3 regions of the Vibrio sp. DNB22_10_4 genome follow, and region 2 is predicted to be linked to each of the others. Evidence: predicted binding sites of a transcription regulator. Region 2 holds the regulator's gene; each other region holds the start of a gene.
The links. Region 2 encodes CRP, which controls carbon source genes, mostly activating them, when cyclic AMP is high. Its sites were predicted from a motif close to TGTGANNNNNNTCACA; they were not measured.

Region 1 (4,290 bases), on a different contig from region 2:
GCCATCCTTGCTTGTTGTTATTTGATTCCACTATACCCCGTTTTTATAAAAGTTCTGCTCATTTTATGCGCAACTGGCTGTGCCTTGGCTAAACTGATAGTGATAAGTCACGCATTATCCACAAAAGCAGAGGAGGTGGACTATGCAAAAACATCAGCTCGATCGTTGGTTACACGGACATCATAAAGAGAGTTATAAGCCACCTAAGGTGTTTGTGATCGGTTGTGCTGATATTTCACACTATTTACTTGCAGTGGAATACAAGCACAAACTCGAACCCATTAAACAAGATGATGAGCCTATTCATTACGAATCTTTAGATTCTGTAAAAGAAGCACTGACACGTCTCGGTGTAGAAAAAGCCTATCTACGGCTTCATAACGCCTACGATGAGTGCGGCAGCGCAGAGATGAATCGCTACTGTGATATTGAACTCAACTTGCACTGAGCATGTCTCTGTAGCGGCAAACAGGTATTAAGCAAAGTAGGTTTCTAAGATATAGCTCGTAAAACTCGCTCTGAGGTAAAAGCCTCGGGGTAAGGTTTTTATTGGTTGACCATTTGTGCCATACGCTTCCGTCTTCGCTCGGCTGTTGGCGGCCTTTGGCCTTATTTGCAGTACTTCACCGCTTCTGGCGGTAATTTGATTAACATCACCGAGTGCAATCAAATCCATGAGCTCTTCCCAGTCGTTTTTAAGCAATACCTCTTCTTGCTTCGAAGGGCTCCAGATAAGCGGAGATCCCACACGCCTCTCTGCGACAGGAATCTCGCGCTCACCCTCAACAGGTAGCCAAAGGACTCGCGACAGTTTATTTCGAATATGGCTGGCTTCCCAAGTTAACCCGGTGATCCCTGTTAAAGGGGCGACGCAAACGAAGGTCGACTCCAGTGGTTTGCCATTGTAGCCAATTGGGATGCTCTTTAGCTCGACACCAATTTCAGGAAAATCTTGTACAGGTTTGCTGCCAGCCGTTGCACCAAGGTGCCACTCCAGTAATTGACCAACCCAACCCTTGTCTCGCTTGAGATTGTCAGGTACACGCATATTGGCTGGCTTGGCAAGATCGCCAAAGCTCATGCCAGCGATTTGGCGGGCGCGTTCTAACAGTTCGGCTTCGGATTTTGGGGCTGTGTTCATGGGTGTCATGTCGCTGTTTTTTCTAATCGCCGCTAGTTTACCATGAGAACGGATTCGTGCTCTGTACAAAAAAGGATCACTTCGCTGCAAACTTGATCTATTAAATAGTTATCCACAGAGGGAAAGACTAATTGCCATTAAAAATGGATGCATGGATAAATAATCAGTATATTTTAGTCGACAAACTGCTTGAAATATCGAGCTTTGTATGAAAACTGGCATTCCTAATGTGGATAAACCTATCGATGGTTGATCTTTGACCGATCTGAGTGATGGTAAATAAAATGAGTTACGACCACATAGAGTTAATGATTATTTTTTCTTTAAATTATTGATTTAAATTGGTTTGTTTATTTTATCTGTTTTTTGTTCAGTTTCTTTAACTGTGGTTTTTCTATGATTTCTCTGAGAGATCAACGATTCTTCACACAGTTATTCACAGAAAAGGTGAATAAATGTGGCCTATGTCTCATTGTAATGTTGATAACTAAGGTGTTGTTTGAATCTTATCCAGTGCGTGACAAAGAAGTGGTAATTGTTCAAATTTACACATCCATAAGTTTGCTCAAGTTGGGGATATGTGGAAAAATCAAGGTAATGAAAATTTAATTGAGGTTGGCCAGTGATAGATGGCGATGGTTACCGACTGAATGTTGGTATTGTAATCTGTAACAACCATGGTCAGGTCTTCTGGGCTAAACGATACGGACAACACTCATGGCAGTTCCCTCAGGGCGGTATTGACGAAGGTGAATCCCCTGAAGAGGCCATGTATCGAGAACTGTATGAAGAAGTGGGATTGACTAAGAACGACGTTAAAATCGTTGCGGTCAGTCGTCACTGGTTAAGATATAAGTTACCTAAGCGTTTGGTGCGCTGGGATTCGAAACCGGTCTGTATCGGGCAAAAACAGAAATGGTTTTTACTGCGCTTGGACTGTGATGAGTCCAAAATCAATATGCAGCGCGGTAATACCCCTGAGTTTGATGGTTGGCGTTGGGTAAGTTATTGGTACCCAGTTAGACAAGTGGTTTCGTTCAAGCGTGATGTCTACCGCCGTGCGATGAAAGAGTTTGCTTCGCTAGCGATGCCGTTTAAAGAACGAAAATTTAAAGGCAAAAGAAAGCATCGAAGAGGATAAGTATGCTATCGCAACTAAGGGATATAGTTGAACACGTCTCAAAAGTAGAAGACGTGCATGCAGCCCTCGAGATGTTAGTGCAGCAAACGTGTTCAGCTATGAACACCGAGTGCTGCACTATTTATCTTGCCAACGACGATAAGCAGCGCCTAGAGCTCATGGCGACCCAAGGTCTTACCTTCCAAGGTGATACGATTCATATTGGCTTCAATGAAGGTTTGGTCGGCTTAGTTAAGCGTACCGCCGAACCTATCAACCTGGCAGAGGCCGCCAAACACTCCGCATTTAAGTTCTTCCCTGAACTGGGGGAAGACCTCTATCATTCTTTTCTTGGCACGCCTATTATCCATCGCAAGCAAGTGCTCGGTGTGTTGGTCGTGCAGCAAAAAAGCTCCCGACAGTTTAGTGAAATGGAAGAGTCTTTTCTGGTCACACTGTCTGCGCAGATCGCGGTGTTGATTGCTCATGCGATCGCCCAGGGACATGGCTTTTTTGATGACAATGCCGCGCTTGTCATTAAGGGCATCGGGGCTTCTTCTGGTGTTGCGATTGGCCCTATTTGGTGGGACAACACTCAGCCAGACCTGAGTGACGTATTCCCTGCGTCCACGCTTGATGTGGCACGTGAGCAAGAGATGCTCTCGGTTGCGATAGAACATGCGCTGGCGGACTTTAAGCGCATGCGCAAAAAGCTCGATTTGGAGCTCAATAAAGATGCGCTGGCCATATTTGACTTGTTTACCCACTTACTCAACGATCCGATGTTGAGAAACGACCTTAAAGCTCAGATCCAAAAAGGGGATAAAGCCGATTGGGCACTGCGCCAAGTCGTCGAAAGCTACGCCAACCGCTTTGCAAAAATGTCCGACGTGTATTTACGCGAGCGGGCGCAAGACATTAAAGAGCTTGGTCAGCGATTGCTGTTCTTCCTCCATGATACAGAGTACCCCATTCACGAGTTTAACGAGCCCGTGATTTTAGTGGTTCGAGAGCTGACCGCTTCGATTTTAGCGTCTATTCCGAAACAGCAATTGCTTGCAGTTGTGTCGCTGGAAGGCGCGGCTAACTCGCACGCGGCAATTTTGTCTAGAGCCATGGGCATTCCAGCGGTCATGGGGGTGAATACTAACCCTGAGCTGCTTAGTGGCAAGCTCGGTATTGTTGATGGCTACAGCGGTGAAATATTCCCAGACCCTAGCCAAGAGCTGTTATTGGAATACCGAGAGCTGGTCAGTGAGGAGTCGGAACTGTCACAAATGGTGGAGTCGACGGCTGATCTTGAGGCCGCTACCAAAGATGGTCAGCGTATTCAAGTTATGCTCAATGCGGGTCTTAGTGCTGATACCAGTATTTCAATCAACAAAAACGTTGATGGCGTCGGCTTGTACCGCACCGAAATTTCGTTCTTATTGCAGCAGCAGTTTCCATCGGAAGAAGAGCAACTGCATCAATATCGTTCTGTGCTAAGTGCTTACTCGAATAAGCGAGTCGTCATGCGTACATTGGATATTGGTGGCGATAAAGCGTTGCCGTATTTGCCTATCGAGGAAGATAATCCATTTTTGGGTTGGCGTGGGATCCGTTTTACCCTAGATCATCCTGATATCTTTTTGATTCAGTTGCGTGCGATGCTTCGTGCTAGCATTGGCATTGATAATCTGAGCATTTTGCTGCCTATGGTCTCTTCGGTGCAGGAGTTTGATGATGCGGCAACCCTGATTGAACAAGCTTATCAGGAAGTGCATGATGCTCATCCAGAGGTGAAAAAACCACAAATCGGTGTGATGATTGAAGTCCCATCGATGCTGTATATTTTGCCGTTCATGGCACAGCGAGTCGATTTTGTTTCGGTGGGCACCAATGACTTAACCCAATATTTGTTGGCGGTTGATCGCAATAATGCGCAAGTAGCAGACATCTACGAAACGTTGCACCCCTCAGTGCTTGCGGCAATGAAACACATTTTTGCGACTTGCCAAGCCTATGACTTACCTGTGTGTATCTGTGG
Region 2 (4,290 bases):
GGGTATCGCTCTTGCTGATTCGAAAGGCATTGATGGCGTGCTGTTTACTGGTAGCGCCAACACAGGGCATATCCTGCATCGTCAATTTGCTGGTCAGCCTGGCAAGATGCTGGCGCTCGAGATGGGCGGTAACAATCCGCTTGTCGTCAGTGAAGCGTTTGGTGATGTTGATGCGGCGGTGTACACCATTTTGCAATCGGCCTACATCAGTGCTGGACAGCGTTGTACCTGCGCACGACGCCTTTATGTGCCATTTGGTGAAAAAGGTGATCAACTAGTAGAAAGCCTAGTGTCTGCTATTAATAAGATCCGTATCGATGAGCCGTTTGCACAGCCTGCGCCATTTATGGGCCCGCAGATCTCAGAGCAGGCCGCTGACCATATTATTGCAGCGCAAGCTGAGTTGGTGAAGCTAGGCGGTAAGAGCCTAGTAGAAGCAAAACGCTTGAAAGCCGCCTTCGTGACGCCAGCACTGTTAGATGCCACTGATATCGATGAGCTTCCTGATGAAGAGTACTTTGGGCCGCTGCTACAACTGGTGCGCTACGAAACTCTTGAACAAGCGGTAGAGCTGGCCAACGATACCCGATTTGGTTTGTCGGCAGGGCTTATCTCAGAGCGTGATGAGGAGTGGCAATATTTCACAGACCACATCCGAGCAGGCATTGTAAACCGCAACCGTCAGCTTACAGGAGCCAGTGGTGATGCGCCGTTTGGCGGTCCGGGCGCGTCTGGCAACCTTCGTCCAAGTGCGTTTTATGCAGCAGATTACTGCGCTTACCCTATGGCATCAATGGAGGGCGATAACACCGTTCTTCCTGCGACTTTAAGCCCTGGCATCGAACTATAAGGAGCGTGCTATGACTGTTGACGCGTTATTTGGCCACTTGTGGCAAGACTATATCACTCGCTTGTGCCCATCGGCACATAAGGTGCACGACTTGCTTAGAGAAGATGAGTCGCTTATCAATGACCATATTGCGCTGCGAACCTTTAATGTCGCGCCACTGGGTATCGACACACTAGCTAAGCCGTTTCTAGATCTTGGTTACGAGGTCAGTGGCCATTACGACTTTGAAGCCAAAAAGCTGACTGCGATACACCTAGAACATAGCGATGCTTTGCTTCCTAAGGTGTTTATCAGCGAGTTGCGAGTAGAAGAGTGCTCTCAATCGCTTCAAGATATCGTGGCTAAGTTAGTGGCACAGGTGGACAGCCCTAAGCTTTCCTCTGCTGAGTTCTTATATGGTGGCCGTTTGTGGGACTTAAGCTATCAAGACTTCCAAATGTTGGCACAAGAAAGTGAGTATGCCTCATGGCTTGCTGCTCACGGTTATGGCGCCAATCACTTCACGGTGAGCGTGAATCAGCTTGACTGCTTTGCCGAAGTAGTTGAGGTCAATCAGCACCTTCGTGATGCTGGGTTTGCGATTAATGAATCGGGCGGGGAAGTGAAAGGCTCACCAGAGGTGCTGCTAGAGCAATCCTCGACCATGGCAGACAAAGTGTCCGTGGCATTTACTGATGGTGATCAGTTGATTCCAGGTGGCTTCTATGAGTTTGCTAAACGTTACCAGCTAGCCGATGGCAGTTTTTACCAAGGTTTTGTTGCTGCATCGGCAGATAAAATCTTTGAAAGTACGCATCAGTAACGATAAACCCTACAGCGCCGTCATTCCTGCGCAGGCAGGAATCTACTAGAGGCTTGGTGCGCGCTTAAAGAAGACCCCTGCCTGCGCAGGGGTGACGACTATTCGGGGTTAGGGTGATATCTCAAGGCCCGTCATTCCTGCGCAGGGGTGACGATAAATTTGAAACAAAAAAGCCACCCGAGGGTGGCTTTTTAAATCTTGTTACGTGCTCTTAGCGAGTACCGTAAACCACGATTGTCTTACCGTGGGCAGAAATTAGGTTCTGCTCTTCTAGCATCTTAAGAATACGACCTACTGTCTCGCGAGAACAACCAACGATTTGGCCAATCTCTTGACGAGTGATCTTGATTTGCATGCCGTCTGGGTGAGTCATTGCATCAGGTTGTTTCGCTAGGTTAAGTAGCGTCTGTGCAATACGACCCGTTACGTCTAGGAATGCTAGGTCACCTACTTTTTGGCTAGTCACTTGTAGACGACTTGCCATCTGAGCAGATAAGCGCATTAGAATGTCTGGGTTAACTTGGATAAGCTGACGGAACTTCTTGAATGAGATTTCCGCAACTTCACAAGGTGATTTTGCTCGTACCCATGCCGTACGTTCTTGGTCCTCTTCGAACAAGCCAAGTTCACCGATGAAGTCACCTTGGTTTAGGTAAGACAAGATCATCTCTTTGCCTTCTTCATCTTTAATCAGTACCGCTACAGAGCCTTTGACGATGTAGTAAAGCGTTTCTGCTTTCTCGCCCGCATGAATAAGCGTGCTCTTTGATGGGTACTTGTGAATGTGGCAGTGTGAAAGGAACCACTCTAACGTTGGGTCGGTTTGAGGTTTACCTAGAACCATATATCTTACTTCCTCTGCAGGGTATGCTTGCTGCTTTCCATATTTGTTAGCAAGCCCGTTGGTTAAGACCTACTAGCATAAAAGCACTTTGAAGATGGCGCAAGCGATCTTCTATTTCCTAGAAATAGTATCCTTTTTTGCGCCGCTTTTCTTGATTTTAATCGTGTCAAAAGCGTATTTATCTATACAAAACTGTGCACATGATCACGATACAAAAAAACAGGCTGATTTGGCTCACATTTCCTAACCTATTTTTCCCGTTTCTATAAGTTGCTGAAGTATTGGTCTGACGATTAGCTCCATCGCAAAACTCATCTTACCGCCCGGCACTACGATGGTGTTGTGACGTGACATGAACGAACCATCAATCATCGCTAGTAAGTACGGGAAGTCGACATTCTTGATACCACGCAAGCGAATCACCACAAAACTCTCATCCAAACTCGGAATGCCTTTCGCATTGAGCGGGTTTGAAGTGTCCACGGTTGGGACGCGCTGGAAGTTAATGTGTGTGCGTGAAAATTGCGGTGTAATGTAGCTTAAGTAGTCGTCCATCGAGCGAACAATTGAGTCAGTGACCGCTTCTCGAGAGTGACCACGATCGCGGGTGTCTCGTACGAATTTTTGGATCCACTCGAGGTTAACGATAGGCACCATGCCGATAAGCAGGTCAACGTGCTGCGCAGCATTGACATCGCCATCTACAACGCCGCCGTGTAGGCCTTCATAAAACAGCACATCGCTATTCTCAGGTAGGTCTTGCCATGGAGTGAAGGTGCCTGGCATTTGATTATAAGGCACGGCCTCATCGAAGGTGTGTAGGTAGCGGCGGAACTGGCCAGTACCATTTTGCCCATAGTTGCGAAAAAACTCTTCAAGCGCAGGGAAGTCGTTCGCTTGGGGGCCAAAGTAGCTGATGTGTTTACCTTGATCTTTGGCTTTGCGGATCTCGATGTCCATCTCTGGACGAGTAAAACGGTGAAAGCTATCACCTTCAATAAATGCAGGCTTGACGCTCATCATGTTGAACATCTTGCGAAATGCTTCTGACGTTGTGGTGGTTCCAGCTCCAGAGGAGCCCGTTACAGCAATGATCGGGTGTTTTGCTGACATGACACTTCCTGTGTATTTGTAATTGTCGTTATAAATTTGCTAACTCACATAAGGAGTTAGACCTTGTAGGCCAATTTCAGTTCAATAGCCTTTCAATATAGCAGCTACTTGCGCAGCTACCGAAAAATTACAGCGAGCGACGCGATTTAATGTCGACGGTTTCGTGCAGTTCAGAGAAAACGATGACGGCCTCACCGCTTTCGAGCTGGCTACGAACATGGCGAACTTTATCATCTAGCGATATTTCCGACTCACCATAGTCGGTGCCTTCGCGCAGCACGAACTCTTTAATAAGGTTATCTAGCGTGTCTGCGTCAATCTGTTGCCATGGGATGATCATAAATACCTCTCAATTCTATGACTGCAGGATTATAGCACTGCTGATTCACAAAGGGATCTATCGCTGTTTTTGGCTAGTCAATAAAGTGTCGGTAGTAGCTTGGTAAGCTCTCTTCTAACCAAAAGCGCGGGCGTCGCAAACTGCCCGTCATAAAGCCGACATGACCACCTCGGTCAAGCAGTTGGTAATTGATATGGCTTGGAAGACTAAAAGTTGGAATGACCTCGTGTGTCATAAAGGGGTCATCCTTGGCATGAATAAACCGAGTCGGTACGGTGATTTCTCTTAGGCGAGGTAGCCCAGAGCAGCGCTGATAGTAGTCGTCGGCATTTTTAAATCCA
Region 3 (4,290 bases), on a different contig from region 2:
ATCAGATCGGCTTGGATAGGAGCAAGGTCATGCTCAGCCCATTGCTGCGGCGTAACGATAAAACAGGCAACCACAGGTGTGACACCATCAATAGCAGCGATGAGCGCTGTATTATCAATGGTTCTAAGATCACGATTAAACAGCATTAGTTTCATGACAGCTTACCCGCATTGTTACTGATTAAGTGCTCAATGACTGGAGACAGTAACCAAGCCGGTTTATCCTGCTCGCGCTGCACTCGAATTGCATCAAGTTGTTTTTCAGACAAGGATTTCTCCGCAAAGAGATGTACCGAGTCGAAATTCACTGAATCCAGCTGAAGCGCCGACACATCTTCGACCCCATCAATGAAGGTGACGTTGACGCCCTGTTCAGACAACCGTGCATAATTCAGCCAGGCAAATAGATTGCCGGTGACATCCATACTCACCAGCAAAGTGGATGTTGAGCGTTTTCGTTTGCGCTCTACATTAGCCATGATGGCAAGCTTTTGAATCATCGCTGTTTTAAACAGTGACTGCTGTATCGCTTTGGGGCTTAGTTTCAAGTAGTCCGTTGCGTTAAGGACTGGGATAACAAACTTCATCTCCACCACATCTAAAGGATACTCTTTCAACACAGTATCAATAATGACGTCGACTTTGTTACTGCTTAAAGCGCCAAGGGCATCCAGTAACGTCGTAACTTCTTCCAACTGCTCGGTTTCAACATCGGTTTGAGACAATGTATCGGAATCAATGAGCGCCTTAACTTTACCTATGGAGACTCCTTTACTGAGCCAGCTTTGGATATTGTTAATACGCTCAACGTCTTTCTCTGTATAGAGACGATGCCCTTTGTCAGTTCGCTGTGGTTGAATCAAGTTGTACCGTCGTTGCCAAGCCCGAAGCGTAACGGGCTTAACGCCCGTAATATCCGCCACTTCACGGATCGCGTACATGGTATTACTCAAGGTATTACTCAAGGTATTACTACAAGCCATATCTTAAACGCATCTCCTCTGGGTGGGGCTGCAAAAATTGCTGGTGCGCCAAATAGTCATCTGGGTAAGCATTGAGGTAATGTTTAAGAAGCGTCAATGGCGCCAAAACCGGCAACAATCCTGTACGGTAGTCGTCGATGACATGAGCCAACTCCGCTTTCTCGTCTTTATTGAGCGAGCGCTTGAAGTACCCTTGAATGTGCATGAGCACGTTGGTCACATTTTTTCGGCTTGCGCGGTTTTTCAATCCTTCCATCAACCCTAGGCGATAGGCTTGATAAAATTCGTCTGGCTGGTAGTCGGCCTGGTTTGCAACTAAACGTCCAAGACTCTTATAAGACTGTGGATCGTGTGCCATGAGCGTCAACTTGTAGCGAGAATGGAAAGCGACGATTTTACCTGGCGTTGGCTCTCCACCCATTGACGCATAAAAATCCTTTAAGCTGTAGACTCGCGCTACAAAGTTCTCTTTCAATACAGGATCGTTAAGTCGCCCATCTTCCTCAACTGGCAGCCAAGGCATTTTTTTCATTAAGTGCTCGGTATATAAGCCAACACCATCGGTTCGAGCATGACCACGAGTGTAAACCTTCACACGCTCCATTCCACAACTTGGAGATTTGGCGCAAACGATGTAGCCACACATTTCTGTATCTTCTAACTCGGCGACTTTTTCTCGAGTAAAACGCATCATGCCATCTGTGTGATCATTTGATGCATCTTTGGTATCCACAAGAGCAATACGCTCTTCGTTGCTCATCAATCGAATCGTTGGTCTTGGTACAGGTAAGCCCATTCCTACTTCTGGGCAGACGGAAACAAAGTCAAAGTAGTCTCTAAGTTCTTTGTTGACGTACGTGCTCTGCTTATGACCAGAATCGAAACGCACTTTTTCGCCTAATAGGCAGGAACTGATCCCTACGGTAATTTTCTCGCTCATCGTCCTTTCCTCACAACTTGCCGTCGCTTACATTGTACAAAATACGCTTATGTATAAGTTTTAGATCACTTTCTTAAGTGATACAAAATTTTCTTTTGTACAATTGTATGGTTGCCGCAGACAAATGGTTCACTCACGAGACAAATATTTCCCCCACTTTCAATCATCGATAAAATCGATTGCTCAGCCACTTTCAACAAAATTAGTTATCATCAATCGAATTTCTGTTCGTTACCGACAAATTTGTGACTAAACTCTCACAGAGCCCTTGCTAGGCCAGTTAAAATCCTCACCAACAACGAACATAGCGTTCAACATAATTAGTTAAAACTTTAGGAGCGACCCCCATGGCAACCCCTCATATCAATGCAAAACCAGGTGATTTCGCAGAGACAGTACTAATGCCAGGCGATCCACTTCGCGCACAATACATCGCAGAAACTTTCTTAGAAGACGTAGAGAAAGTGTGTGACGTTCGCAACATGTTTGGCTACACAGGTACCTATAAAGGCAAGCGAGTGTCAGTGATGGGTCACGGTATGGGCATCCCTTCTTGCTGTATCTACGTTCACGAACTTATCAAAGATTACGGCGTTAAAAACGTAATTCGCGTGGGCAGCTGTGGTGCGGTACGTGACGACGTAAACCTAATGGATGTTGTGATCGGTATGGGCGCGTCAACAGACTCTAAAGTGAACCGTATTCGATTCAATGACCACGATTTTGCTGCGATTGCTGACTTCGGTCTTCTAGAAGAAGCCGTGAAGCAAGCACGCATTAAAGAAGTACCGGTTAAAGTAGGTAACATCTTCTCGGCAGACCTGTTCTACACTCCAGAAGCAGATATCTTCGACAAAATGAAGCACCTTGGCATCCTAGGTGTCGATATGGAAGCGGCGGGTATCTACGGCGTTGCTGCAGATCTTGGCGCAAAAGCTCTGACGGTACTGACGGTATCTGACCACATCATCCGTGGTGAGAAACTAAGCTCAGAAGATCGCCAAAAATCGTTCAACGATATGATGGTCGTTGCGCTAGAAACAGCGATCAACCTATAAAACAAGAAAGCCAGCTCAAGCCTGAAGTGAGCTGGCTTTTTTCTAACTGAATCGCTTTCTAGCTGAATAGTTTTCTAACGAATTAAACACTTCATCGAGCCCTATAACAATATTCAAGGCTTGATGTCACCAAACCATAGGGGGTGAACGTGTCAGAAGGCAAACTGCCGATGGCCGCGGACGGGTTACAGCTCAATTTTTGTAAAACATTGGCGTGTGACAATTTTGGACAAAGTGATGCAAACCTCTATATCCTGCAGCACCGTAACCCCAAACGGCCAGCGATGGTATGCCGCGAATGTGGCGCGTTTCCCCCCCTACTTAACAATCGAGAAGTCCTCAATGAACTGACTCGATTGAAGCAGCATCATCACGAAGGGCTCCCTTCGTGTAAAGATCCGCAATGCGAACACTTTGGCCTATCGGTACATACTCACAAAGATCGTTATCACTCTTTTGGGTTTAGTGGCGATCGCCAGCGGTATCGCTGTAAATCTTGCCAAGGTACCTTTGTCGATAAATGGTCGGGCAGTAATAAGAAACTAAGCTTCCAAGAATCGTTACTTGGGCTTCTGTTTACCGGATACTCGGTGCGCGAGATCTGTCGAAAGCTGAAAATCAATCCAAAAACTTTCTACGATCATATCGATCAAATTGCCAGTCGCTGCCGTCGTAAATTAGCGGATATTGATGGTCGTTGGATAAAACACACTGATACTTTTCATTTAGCCTCACACTATCGACCATTGCAGCCACAAAGCCACAACGGCGTATTTTGGTTTGCAACCTGCGATGCCGATTCGGGTTATGTGTTGTGCCAACATACTAACTACAGCTCAGCCGATGCTGAAAATACGCTAGAAGATCACGATGCCTACGTAGCGGGTACGCAAGTACTCCCGAAAAACTACAGTGCGGAGACCAATCATGAGATCAATACCACCGCGACCGATTTAAAAGGACAAATTGATATTACCTATCAAAACATCCTTGCGCGCAGTAACGTCGAAGATCCTCTAGGTAACTTTGCCAAGTTTCATTACCCTGCCGTAGGCTCGTTGATTAGAGCCCCCTACACGTCTTATGCTCACTACTTATCGATTCTAGAATCACTAAGCTGCGAGTCTGGAGAAAACAGCAAGCGTGTGACGGTATACATGCCACAAGATCCCGTGCTGCGCTCTGCCGCGCTTACTGTTTTTCTGGGTGAAATCCAATACGGTAACGTGGAGCTAATGTACGTAGAGCAAGATGAACATTGGCAAGATGCACAGTCATCCGAGCTTATTGACGTGGTACTGATGGGATGG

Region 1: a site for CRP is predicted at 1,598-1,613, ahead of rppH (RNA pyrophosphohydrolase). Genes of this name have one in related genera too.
Region 3: a site for CRP is predicted at 2,167-2,182, ahead of deoD (purine-nucleoside phosphorylase). Genes of this name have one in related genera too.

Annotation. Positions count from the first base shown of each region.
Region 1 covers NZ_JBNNXW010000002.1:422,380-426,669, reverse strand. Annotated here, with positions in the region: gene ACVA6Q_RS10015 (DUF6482 family protein) at 143-448, shown strand; gene mutH (DNA mismatch repair endonuclease MutH) at 476-1,141, opposite strand; gene rppH (RNA pyrophosphohydrolase) at 1,764-2,282, shown strand; gene ptsP (phosphoenolpyruvate--protein phosphotransferase) at 2,285-4,290, shown strand, end outside.
Region 2 covers NZ_JBNNXW010000020.1:10,138-14,427, reverse strand. Annotated here, with positions in the region: gene astD (succinylglutamate-semialdehyde dehydrogenase) at 1-850, shown strand, start outside; gene ACVA6Q_RS22990 (2-oxoadipate dioxygenase/decarboxylase family protein) at 861-1,652, shown strand; gene crp (cAMP-activated global transcriptional regulator CRP) at 1,864-2,496, opposite strand; gene ACVA6Q_RS22980 (phosphoribulokinase) at 2,740-3,609, opposite strand; gene ACVA6Q_RS22975 (YheU family protein) at 3,737-3,949, opposite strand; gene ACVA6Q_RS22970 (hydrolase) at 4,023-4,290, opposite strand, start outside.
Region 3 covers NZ_JBNNXW010000001.1:610,745-615,034, reverse strand. Annotated here, with positions in the region: gene phrB (deoxyribodipyrimidine photo-lyase) at 1-155, opposite strand, end outside; gene ACVA6Q_RS02515 (MerR family transcriptional regulator) at 152-982, opposite strand; gene ACVA6Q_RS02510 (YbgA family protein) at 972-1,922, opposite strand; gene deoD (purine-nucleoside phosphorylase) at 2,270-2,980, shown strand; gene ACVA6Q_RS02500 (transposase) at 3,130-4,290, shown strand, end outside.